2 regions of the Kocuria sp. CNJ-770 genome follow, and region 1 is predicted to be linked to the other one. Evidence: riboswitches for the same ligand, from Rfam matches in the RefSeq annotation. Region 1 holds a riboswitch; the other holds the start of a gene.
The links. Region 1 has a riboswitch for S-adenosylmethionine ahead of BJF77_RS15695 (O-acetylhomoserine aminocarboxypropyltransferase/cysteine synthase family protein). Riboswitches for the same ligand answer to the same signal wherever they lie in the genome.

Region 1 (5,020 bases):
CCACCTGCCCGTGCAGCGTCGGGCCCATGTACCGGCCGTTGTAGGTCCACCCCTGCAGCTGCACCCCTGGGGCGATCTCCTGCGGTGTCTCCTCGACCTCGAGCTCCACCCGGTGCACCCGGCGCCCGCTCTCCACCTCACCGTCCACCGGTTCCAGCACGGGGGAGCGGGTGACGAACCGATCCCCGGGTGCGGCGCCGAAGTCCACGGCCGCGGCCGGCTCCGCAACCGGCTCCGTGGTGGGCGCGTGGGGGCCCGGGTATCCGACCGCCTCCTGCGCTGCCACCGGTGCCGCAGCCACGGCGGTGCCGTCGGCGTCGACCGCGATGACGTCGAAGCCCATGCCCATGCTTTTGTGCCCGACGATCGAGCACCACCCCTCCACCGGCCCACCGATCACCCCGGCCTCGACGGTCACGGTCTGCCCAAGGGCCACCCGGCCGCTGCTGGCCCCGGAAGCCAGGACGAGGTCATGGACGTTCGTGGGGTCGTTGTTCGTCAGCTCGATCACCAGCTCGTCACCCACCGGGACCTCCACCGAGGCCGGCTCGAACCGCATGCCTTCCTCGGCGCTGACCTCCACGGTGGTGGTCCTTCCCGTGGCCTGCACCGGGCTGGCGCCCTGAGCGCGAAGATCGAAGCCGGTCGCCGCCGGGTTCAGCGCGATGCCCACCACCACCGCGGTGGCCACGGTGAGCACCCCGGCCACCGCCCCGCGCCCATGCCGGGAAGGCGGCACCTCCCCGCCCGGGGCAGCCGGGCTCGGCCCCGACGTGTCCGCCCGGGCCCGGCTTCGAGACGGCGGTGCCGCAACAGCCTTCCGTCCGGCCACCGAGACCTTGGCCGCAGAGACCATCAGAGGAACAAAGGCGAAGAACACCGCGGCCCCCAGCACCGAAACCACGGCCCGCACCCAGGACGGCAGCAGGTCCGAGGGCAGGCTGAACAGCAGCACGCACAGATTGATGACCACCACACGGAACATGGCCGCCCGGTTCATCACTCGATTGGCGGCCCGTACGGTCGCCGGGCCGCCGCCGATCGTGACAGGCAGGAGGTAGGTCATGGCACCCAGCAGTACTTGGGCCAGGAAACCGGCCACGAACGGCACGGTCAGCTGCCGCAGCACCGCCGTCTCGAATCCGTGCCCGGCCACCAGCCAGGTGATCACCACCGTCGTGGCCAACCACCACATCACCCCGGCAGCCACGGAGAAGCCCGCGTAGTCGGCCGGCCGCCGACGGCAAGCGGTGCCGGCCATGACCACCGCCACGGCCACCAGCCCACAGATGTAGGCGGCCAGACCGGCCATCGTCACCCACACCGTCCCGAGCAGGGATCCCCCGACCGTGGTCACGATTCCCCCGGTCATCACCGGCAGAGCGACTGCGGTGATCCGAGAGGAGAAACCGACCATGCGGGTGCGCAAGATCGTGGGCCACAGCGTCAGCAGCGTGCCCGCGACCGTCAACCCCACGAAGCCCAGCACATTGGTCGCCTCGTGCGCCAACAGGACCCGGGCATGCCACGGTGCGGACAGCCCGGCGGCCAGCACGGCCCCCAGCACCGCCCCGACGGGCAACAGGAACGCGGCCACCACGTAATACTTCACGGTCACAGCGAATCGCGACGGCAGCGCCGTGCGCAGCTGCCCCAGCAACGCAGTGCCGTGCCAGGTCAGCGCGGCCCCGATCAGGACCGCCGCCAGCACGGTCAGCCAGTACCAGGTGCTCAGCAACCCGGCGATCAGCAGCACGATCCCCACGTTGAGCATGCGGATGCGGGCCAGTTGCCGTCTCCTGGAGCCATCGGGCAGCCGGTTCTTCAGCAATGACTCGGTGAAGTGCTGGGACCACACCATGATCGAATTGGTGATCAAGCCCAGGGTCACCAGGTGCACCATCACCCAGCGGAAGTCAGGAACCCAGCGATGGACCAAGATGACGACCAGCAGCACGCCCATCCAGATGCGAATCGGTGCGGCACTCCGGCGATGCCATGACGCGCGGCCGTGAAGCCGTGGGCGACTGATCACGTGACTCATCCATTCCTAATCTTGCATTTCATTTGCAAGTATAAGTGTCGTCATCGGCTGCCCATAACGCGAGGAAGTCGCGATCCTGAGGAGAGGGGTTGCAATCGGCCCGGGAGTTGGCGCACGACCACGTTGGCCGGATGAACCCGCTCACTCGTATTCGATGACCACACGTCATCACCGTCGTCATCGATGACCGATCCGCACGATCGGCCACCACACGCATGAGTCGGAAAATACCGCGCAGCACCCTGATTGTCCTGTCGCTGCCATCCCACACCGACACCAAGCCCCGCGCAGGAAGTGCGGAGTCGAGTGGGGGAGTCGGGGCGCCTCCACCGCTTTACATATGGCCGGCTACCGGACATTGCCCGCGGGAACGATAATGCAGTTGAGGCTGGTCATACGCCGCGGGTTGCCACGGCCGAAGAGCGGGGCCGGGGAGAGCCCTCCTGTGGTGCCGGAGGACGAATCCGATGGCTCCGTGCACGGCTCCCGGGATCCGGTTGACGCCGTTCACCACGCCGTTGATGACGCCACCCCCAGGCGGGCGTCATCTTCTCCGCGCACAACGCCCTCGACGACGCCCTGGTCTTCCGTCGGGACATCACTGAGCCCACGATGAGGGCCGGGCGGCCGGCCGTCATAACCTGTCACAAACCCGGCCCGACGTCGGCCGAAGCGGCCGAGCGCGATCGCCCGGCCCGAATATGTCCCGACGTGTGGTTTTGTGACAACCGACCCCACCGTCCGTTGGACTATAGAGCCGTCCATCGAGTGGGATGAGCGCACCACACCATCCAGAGCGGCCGAGAGATCTGGCTCGACGACGCCGCAGCAACCAGTCAGCCGACCCTGGGACACCGGGACCGGCGGGCACGGTGCTACCGCCAGGACCGATGGAGGATCGAGTGAATCACCACGCCACCCAACAGGTCCACGCCGGCTACGAGCCCGAGGCCCCCTACTGGCCGGTGGCCGTGCCCATCCACCAGACGGCGGCCTACCGCTTCCCCGATCACGCCACGGCCGCCTCGATGTTCCGGCTGGAGACCCCCGGGTTCACCTACAGCCGCACGGGCAACCCCACGGTCGCCGTGTTCGAGAACCGACTGGCGGCCCTGGAGGGCGGGATCGGGGCCATCGGCACCGCCACGGGACAAGCCGCCGTCGCACTGTCCCTGCTGACCCTGCTCCACGGCGGTAAGCACTTGGTCGCCTCCAGCCAGCTCTACGGCGGGACGGTGGACCTGCTGACGGACACCTTCGCCGACTTCGGCATCGAGGTCACTTTCGCCGACCCGGCCGACCCGCAGGCCTGGGGCGCGGCGATCCGGCCGGACACCCGCGCGTTCCTCCTGGAGTCCATCACCAACCCGCTGGCCACCGTGCCGGACCTGCCGGCGCTGGCGGACATCGCCCACGCCTCCGGGGTCCCGGTCGTGGTGGACAGCACCTTGGCGACGCCGGTCCTGTACCGGCCACTGGAACATGGTGCCGACGTGGTGGTGCACTCCGCCACGAAGTTCCTCGGCGGGCACGGGGCCGTCCTCGGCGGGGCGATCGTGGACGGCGGCACCTTCGACTACGGCGCAGCCCCGGAGCGGTGGCCCCAACTGACCCGGCCCAAGGCCCGCTACGGCGGACAGGCACTCATCGACCGGCACGGCCGCGGCGCCTACCTGGCGCTGGCGCGCAGCAAGTTCCTGCCCGACCTCGGCCCCTCCCTCGCCCCGGCCAGCGCCGCCCAGTTCATCCAGGGCCTGGAGACCCTCGCCGTCCGCATCGCCCGGCAGGAGGAGACCGCGCGAACGGTCGCCGAGCACCTGGCCCGGCACCCCACCGTCGGGCGCGTCCACCACCCGGCGATCCCCGGACATCCCAGCGCCGCTCTCGCCGAGAGGGACTTCCCGCACGGCACCGGCTCGGTGTTCTCCTTCGACCTGGCCGCCGGCCCCGAGGCCATCGGCCCGTTCATCGACGCTCTGGAGCTGCTCCAGCTCGTGGCCAACATCGGGGACGTGCGCTCCCTGGTCAGCCCCCCGGCGACCATGACGCACTGCCGGCTCACCCCTAACCAACGCCGGGCCGCAGGCATCGCTGAGACCACGATCCGGCTGTCCATCGGACTGGAGTGTCCCGAGGCCCTGATCGCCGACCTCGACCGGGCGCTGGCCACCGTACCGGCCTCGGCCCTGACCGGGAAGGCGCGCTGAGGTGACCCTCCTGACCGACTCAGCACAGACGGACACTGCGCCGACGGCCCGGGGACTGAAGACCTTGGGCCTGCGGATGGACCGGCACGGCGCGAACGCCGCGGAGCTGGCCGGCTGGTTGCGGGAGCACCCGGCGGTCGGGCAGGTATACTCCCCCGGGCTCCCGGAGCACCGCGGGCACGAGCTGGCGGCCCGGCAGATGGACGGATTCGGCGGGATCGTGTCCGTGCGGCTGGGCGGGGGAGAGCCCGCCGCACGGGCGTTCGCCCAGTCCACGGAGCTGTTCGCCCTGTCCGTCAGCCTCGGCGGGGTCGAGTCCCTCATCTGCTACTGCTCCAAGATGACCCACGCCTCCGTGCGAGGCACGGCCCTGGAGGTCCCGGCCGACCTGGTCCGGCTGTCCGTGGGCGTCGAGGACGTCACCGACCTGCAGGCGGACCTCGAAGCGGCACTGGAGTGCGCCGCGCGCCCCGGACCGGTCAGCGCCGCGTCACCGCCGCGGCCCGCGCGGCCCGGGGAACCGGCAGCCCGGAGGCCCGGATCGACGTCGTCCGGGCAGCGCCGGGGGTGCCGGGAGCATGACTGGGGCGACCTTCGGGAGGGCAGTGCACGAGCAGCAGGGAAGGACGTTCGAGATGAGTACACATCTGGCAGGCAGGCCCCCGGTCCACAGCGAGGAATCGATGCATCAGACCACCAGGACGAACGACTTCACGTTCGATATCAGCACGACCCGCTTCGATGAGGACTACTGCCCCTCGTCCAGTTC
Region 2 (5,020 bases), on a different contig from region 1:
GGGCACCGTCCTGTTCCTCGTCATGGGGCTGGGCACCCTGGCCCTCTACGCGGCCGGCCGCGCCCTGGGCCTCACCGCGGAGGTGACGACCTCCGGGCTGGCCGAGCACTGGTGGACGGTGCCGGTGCTGCTGCTCTCCGCGCTGCGCCACGCCCTGGTCGAGGAGGTGGTGGTGGTCGCGTTCCTGACCGACCGGCTCACCCGCATCGGCTGGCGCTGGCCGGTGGTGCTGGTGGTCACGGCGCTGTTCCGCGGCAGCTACCACCTCTACCAGGCATCGGGCCCTTCCTCGGCAACGTGGTGATGGGCCTGGTCTTCGCCGAGCTCTACCGGCGCACCGGGCGGGTCATGCCCCTCGTCGTCGCGCACTTCCTGCTGGACGCCGTGGGCTTCCTGGGCGTCGGCCGGCTGCTCGGCTGAGGCGGGCCCGCCGTGCGGGCCCGCCTCGGCCGGCGCCTCAGATCGTGACCAGCCCGTCGGGGGTGCCGAAGGACACCGAGAGCAGCCCGGGCGTGCCCTCCGGATAGCGCCACTCCACCGCCAGGTCCTCGAGCGCGGTCTCCACGGGCGCGCCCAGCCACTCGGCCACCCGCTCGGGCGCCCCGGCGATGCACATCCCGGCGAGGGCCACGTCGGTGATCCGCGCCTGGGACGGGTGCATCTCCGGGGCCGAGTCGAAGCGCACCATGAACGGCAGCTGGGGATCGGCGATCAGGCCCTTGACGCCGATCTGGTGCCACTCCAGGCACCGGCCGTCGGGGAAGACCCGGTGGCCGGGCACCGCGTGCCGGCCGAGGCGCTGCTCGAAGGGCGCGAGGTCGTCGACCTCGACGACCCAGCCCAGCCAGCCGCCGCCGGCCTCGGAGCGGGCGCGCACGGCCCGGCCGAACGGGGCCTTCTCCGCCGCGGGGTGCTCGAGGACCTCGACGACCTCGACGTACTGGTGGTTGGTGAGCGGAAGGATCATGTTGCGGGTGCCGAAACGGGGGTGCACCCCACCCTTGACCGGCTCGATCCCGAGCTGGTCGGCAATGCGCTCGGTGGTGGCCGTCAGGCCCTCCGGGCGGCAGGCGTAGGACACGTGGTCGACTCTCATGGGCTCATCGTGGCACCGTGTGACTTTCGTCTCCAAATCGGTCCCCGGCGGGGTGCTCCCCGGCCCGTCCGGCGCGTGCGCGGGGCGCTCGCCGCACCCCGGCTTGACGCCGTGTCGCCCGAATCCGGAGAATGCTGTCCAGGTCATGAGCGCCAGCGTCCAAGCCCCAGCTAGCTGGCCGGCAACCCTCCACCGCGGTGGGGTGCCCTGGGTGAAGACCGGGCTCCTCGCGACCGGCGAGCGAGCAAGCGCGGGTCCTCGGTGCCCGGCCGTCGCACGGCAGCACCACCACGGTCGGACACCGGACCCCTGACACCCGCAAGGAGTCTCCCGGCATGTCCGAGTCCACTGCTTCCACGGCCGACCGCACCGCGACCGCGCTGCCCACCCCCGAGCACCCGGCCGGCTGGTCGTTCGAGACCCAGCAGATCCACGCCGGCCAGCGCCCCGATCCGGTGACCGGCTCCCGCGCCCTGCCCATCCACCAGAGCACGTCCTTCGTCTTCCCCGACGCCCAGGCCGCTGCGGACCGCTTCGCGCTCGCGGAGCTGGGACCCATCTACACCCGCATCGGCAACCCGACCACGGAGGTCGTGGAGAACCGCATCAGCGCCCTGGAGGGCGGGGTGGGCGCCTGATGCTCAGCGCTGGGCAGTCGGCCACGACGTTCGCGGTGCTCAACCTCGCCGGGGCGGGGGACCACGTGGTGGCCAGCCCGAGCCTGTACGGCGGGACGTACAACCTCCTCAAGTTCACGCTGCCCAAGCTCGGCATCGAGACCACCTTCGTGACCGACCCGGACGACCCGGAGGCCTGGCGGCGGGCCGTGCGCCCGAACACCAAGGCGTTCTACGCCGAGACCATCCCGAACCCGCGCAACGACGTCCTCGACATCGAGACGGTCTCCGGGATCGCCCACGACCACGAGGTCCCGCTCATCGTGGACAACACGGTGGCGACCCCCTACCTCGTCCAGCCGTTCCGCTGGGGCGCGGACATCGTGGTGCACTCCGCCACGAAGTTCATGGGCGGGCACGGCACCGCGATCGGCGGCGTGATCGTGGACTCCGGCGCCTTCGACTTCGGCCGGTACCCGGAGCGCTTCCCCGGCTTCAACGAGCCCGACGAGTCCTACGGCGGGCTCGTTTACGCCCAGGCCCTCGGCGCGGAGGGCGCGTTCGGGGTCAACCTCTCCTACATCCTCAAGGCCCGGGTGCAGCTGCTGCGCGACCTCGGCTCGGCGATCTCCCCGTTCAACGCCTTCCTCATCGAGCAGGGCATCGAGACGCTGTCGCTGCGCATGGAGCGCCACGTGGCCAACGCCGGGGAGGTGGCCCGCTGGCTGGAGGCGCGGGAGGACGTCCGCTCGGTGAGCTGGGCGGGGCTGGAGTCCTCGCCCTGGCACGACCGGGCGCGCAAGTACGCGCCCCGCGGCGCCGGCTCCGTCCTCGGGTTCGTCCTCGAGGGCGGCCGGGCGGCCGGCGCGGCCTTCGTGGACGCCCTGACGCTGCACTCCAACGTGGCGAACATCGGCGACGTCCGCTCCCTGGTGATCCATCCCGCGTCCACCACGCACAGCCAGCTGCTGCCCGAGGAGCAGCTCGCGGCGGGGGTGGAGCCCGGCTTCGTGCGCCTGTCCGTGGGGCTGGAGAACGTCACGGACATCCTGGCGGACCTGGAGCAGGGCTTCGCCGCGGCCGCGGCCGGAGGGCAGGAGTGAGCGTGACGGTGCTGCGCGGCGCCGGCGCGGACGTGCGCGAGGACGGCGTGCCGCGGCACGCCGAGATCGGCACCCTGGAGCTGGAGTCCGGCTTCCGGCTGCCGGAGGTCCGGATCGCCTACGAGACCTGGGGCGTGCTCGCCCCGGACGGCTCCAACGCGGTGCTCGTGGAGCACGCCCTGACCGGGGACACCCACGTCGCCGCCGGGAGGGCCCGGCCCGGGGCCCCGGAGGCGCGGCGCCGCGCCGCCGAGAGCGGCGGCTGGTGGGACGGCCTGGTCGGCCCCGGCGCCGCCATCGACACCGACCGCTACTTCGTGGTGTGCGCCAACATCGTGGGCGGCTGCTACGGCTCCACGGGACCGTCCACCCCGGCCCCGGCCGAGGTGGACCCCGAGCGCCGGCCCTGGGGCTCCCGCTTCCCCCTGGTCACCGTGCGGGACTCCGTGCGCGCGGAGGCCGCCCTGGCCGACGCCCTGGGCATCGACACGTGGCGCCTGGTCATCGGCGGGTCCATGGGCGGGGCGCGCGCCCTGGAGTGGGCGGTGACCTACCCGGAGCGGGTCCGGGCCTGCGCGGTGGTCGCCGCGTGCCCCCAGTCCAGCGCCGAGCAGCTCGCCTGGGGGCAGGCGCAGAACCTCGCGATCCGCCAGGACCCGGACTTCCGGGGCGGGGACTACTACGACGGGCCCTTCCCGGTGACCGGGCTGGGCCTGGCCCGGCGGATCGCCCACATCACCTACCGCTCCGCCGACGAGCTGCACCACCGGTTCGGGCGCACCCCGCAGGCCGAGGAGCAGGTGATCGGCACCCACCCCGGGGGCCGCGGGCGCTACCAGGTCGAGAGCTACCTCGACCACCAGGCCTCCAAGCTCGCGGGCCGGTTCGACGCCAACAGCTACCTCGCCGTCAACGAGACGCTCATGTCCCACGACGTCTGCCGCGGCCGCGGCACGCTGGAGGAGGCCCTGTCGGTGACCTCGTGCGAGTGGCTGGTGGCCGCGGTCGACTCCGACCGCCTGTACCTCCCGCGCGAGTCCGACGTCCTGGCCGCCGCCCTGCCCGGGGACGTCCGGCGGCACACCCTCACGTCCCCGTCCGGGCACGACGGGTTCCTCATCGAGGCGCCACAGGTGGGGAAGCTGCTCGTGGAGACCGTGCTGGCCCGCCCCTGCGCCCGGGCGGGCGGCGCCGCGGGTGGCACACTGGTGCCATGACCGACGCCCCCGCCCCGACCGGAACCGCCCCGCACGCGACCACCCCGCACGCCGTGTGGAGCACCGACCCCGCCGCCCGCCCCGGCACCCCGCTGCTCGTGCTGCTGCACGGCTACGGCTCGCACGAGCACGACCTGATGGGCCTCGTCCCGGAGCTGCCGGGCGAGTTCAGCGTGGCCTCCCTGCGCGCGCCCCAGCCCGCGCAGCTGGGCTTCCAGTGGTTCCCGCTCGCGGCCGACCTCAGCTTCTCCGCCGAGCGCGTCGCCGAGGCGGTGGCGCCCGTGGCCGCCTGGCTGCGCGAGCGCGCCGCGGAGCACTCCAGCATCACGCTGCTGGGCTTCTCGCAGGGCATGGCGATGGCCACCTCGCTGGCGCGCGCCCTGCCCGGGGAGATCGCCGCGGTGGTGGGCCTGTCCGGGTTCGTGGTGCCGGGCGAGCACACAGCCTTCGCGGACGAGCGGCTGCGCGAGCGTCCCCTGCCGATGTTCTGGGGCCGCGACCCGCAGGACCCGGTCATTCCGCAGCACCTCGTCGACAGCACGGCCGAGTGGATGCTCGAGCACGCCGACGTCATGAAGGTGCACTACACCGGGGTGGGCCACGGGATCAGCCCCCAGGAGCTGCGCCACGTGCGGGAGTACCTCACCCACGTGGTCCTGGGGGGCTGACCCCGGACGCTCAGCCGCCCGCGGTGATCCGGACGGCGGCGTCCCCGGTCGAGACCACGTCGCCCGGGTGCAGCTGCCGGCCGCGCCGCGTCTCGACCTCGCCGTTGACGCTCACCCGCCCCTCCTCCACGAGGGAGCGGGCCTGGGCGCCGTCCTCGGCGAGGTTGGCCAGCTTCAGGGCCTGGCCGAGCCGGATCATGTCGTCGCGGATGGGCAGGTCGTCGGTGTGCCGGGGCGTCGGGGAGCTCGTCATGCCCCCAGTGTCCCAGGTACTGGCGGCCGGCGGGCCGCAGCGGCACCCGCCCCCGTTCCGCCGGTC

Region 2: another riboswitch for S-adenosylmethionine. It lies ahead of BJF77_RS18220 (bifunctional o-acetylhomoserine/o-acetylserine sulfhydrylase); the one in region 1 lies ahead of BJF77_RS15695 (O-acetylhomoserine aminocarboxypropyltransferase/cysteine synthase family protein).

What each region holds. Positions count from the first base shown of each region.
Region 1 covers NZ_MKJW01000129.1:7,897-12,916, reverse strand. The annotation lists gene BJF77_RS15700 (multicopper oxidase domain-containing protein) at 1-1,963, opposite strand, end outside; SAM riboswitch class I at 2,829-2,941, shown strand; gene BJF77_RS15695 (O-acetylhomoserine aminocarboxypropyltransferase/cysteine synthase family protein) at 2,947-4,251, shown strand; partial or broken gene BJF77_RS22095 (PLP-dependent transferase) at 4,283-4,714, shown strand; gene BJF77_RS15685 (DUF1852 domain-containing protein) at 4,935-5,020, shown strand, end outside.
Region 2 covers NZ_MKJW01000155.1:35,296-40,315, forward strand. The annotation lists partial or broken gene BJF77_RS18210 (CPBP family intramembrane glutamic endopeptidase) at 1-420, shown strand, start outside; gene BJF77_RS18215 (VOC family protein) at 458-1,096, opposite strand; SAM riboswitch class IV at 1,238-1,353, shown strand; partial or broken gene BJF77_RS18220 (bifunctional o-acetylhomoserine/o-acetylserine sulfhydrylase) at 1,432-2,816, shown strand; gene BJF77_RS18225 (homoserine O-acetyltransferase) at 2,813-4,033, shown strand; gene BJF77_RS18230 (alpha/beta hydrolase) at 4,030-4,701, shown strand; gene BJF77_RS18235 (RNA-binding S4 domain-containing protein) at 4,712-4,954, opposite strand.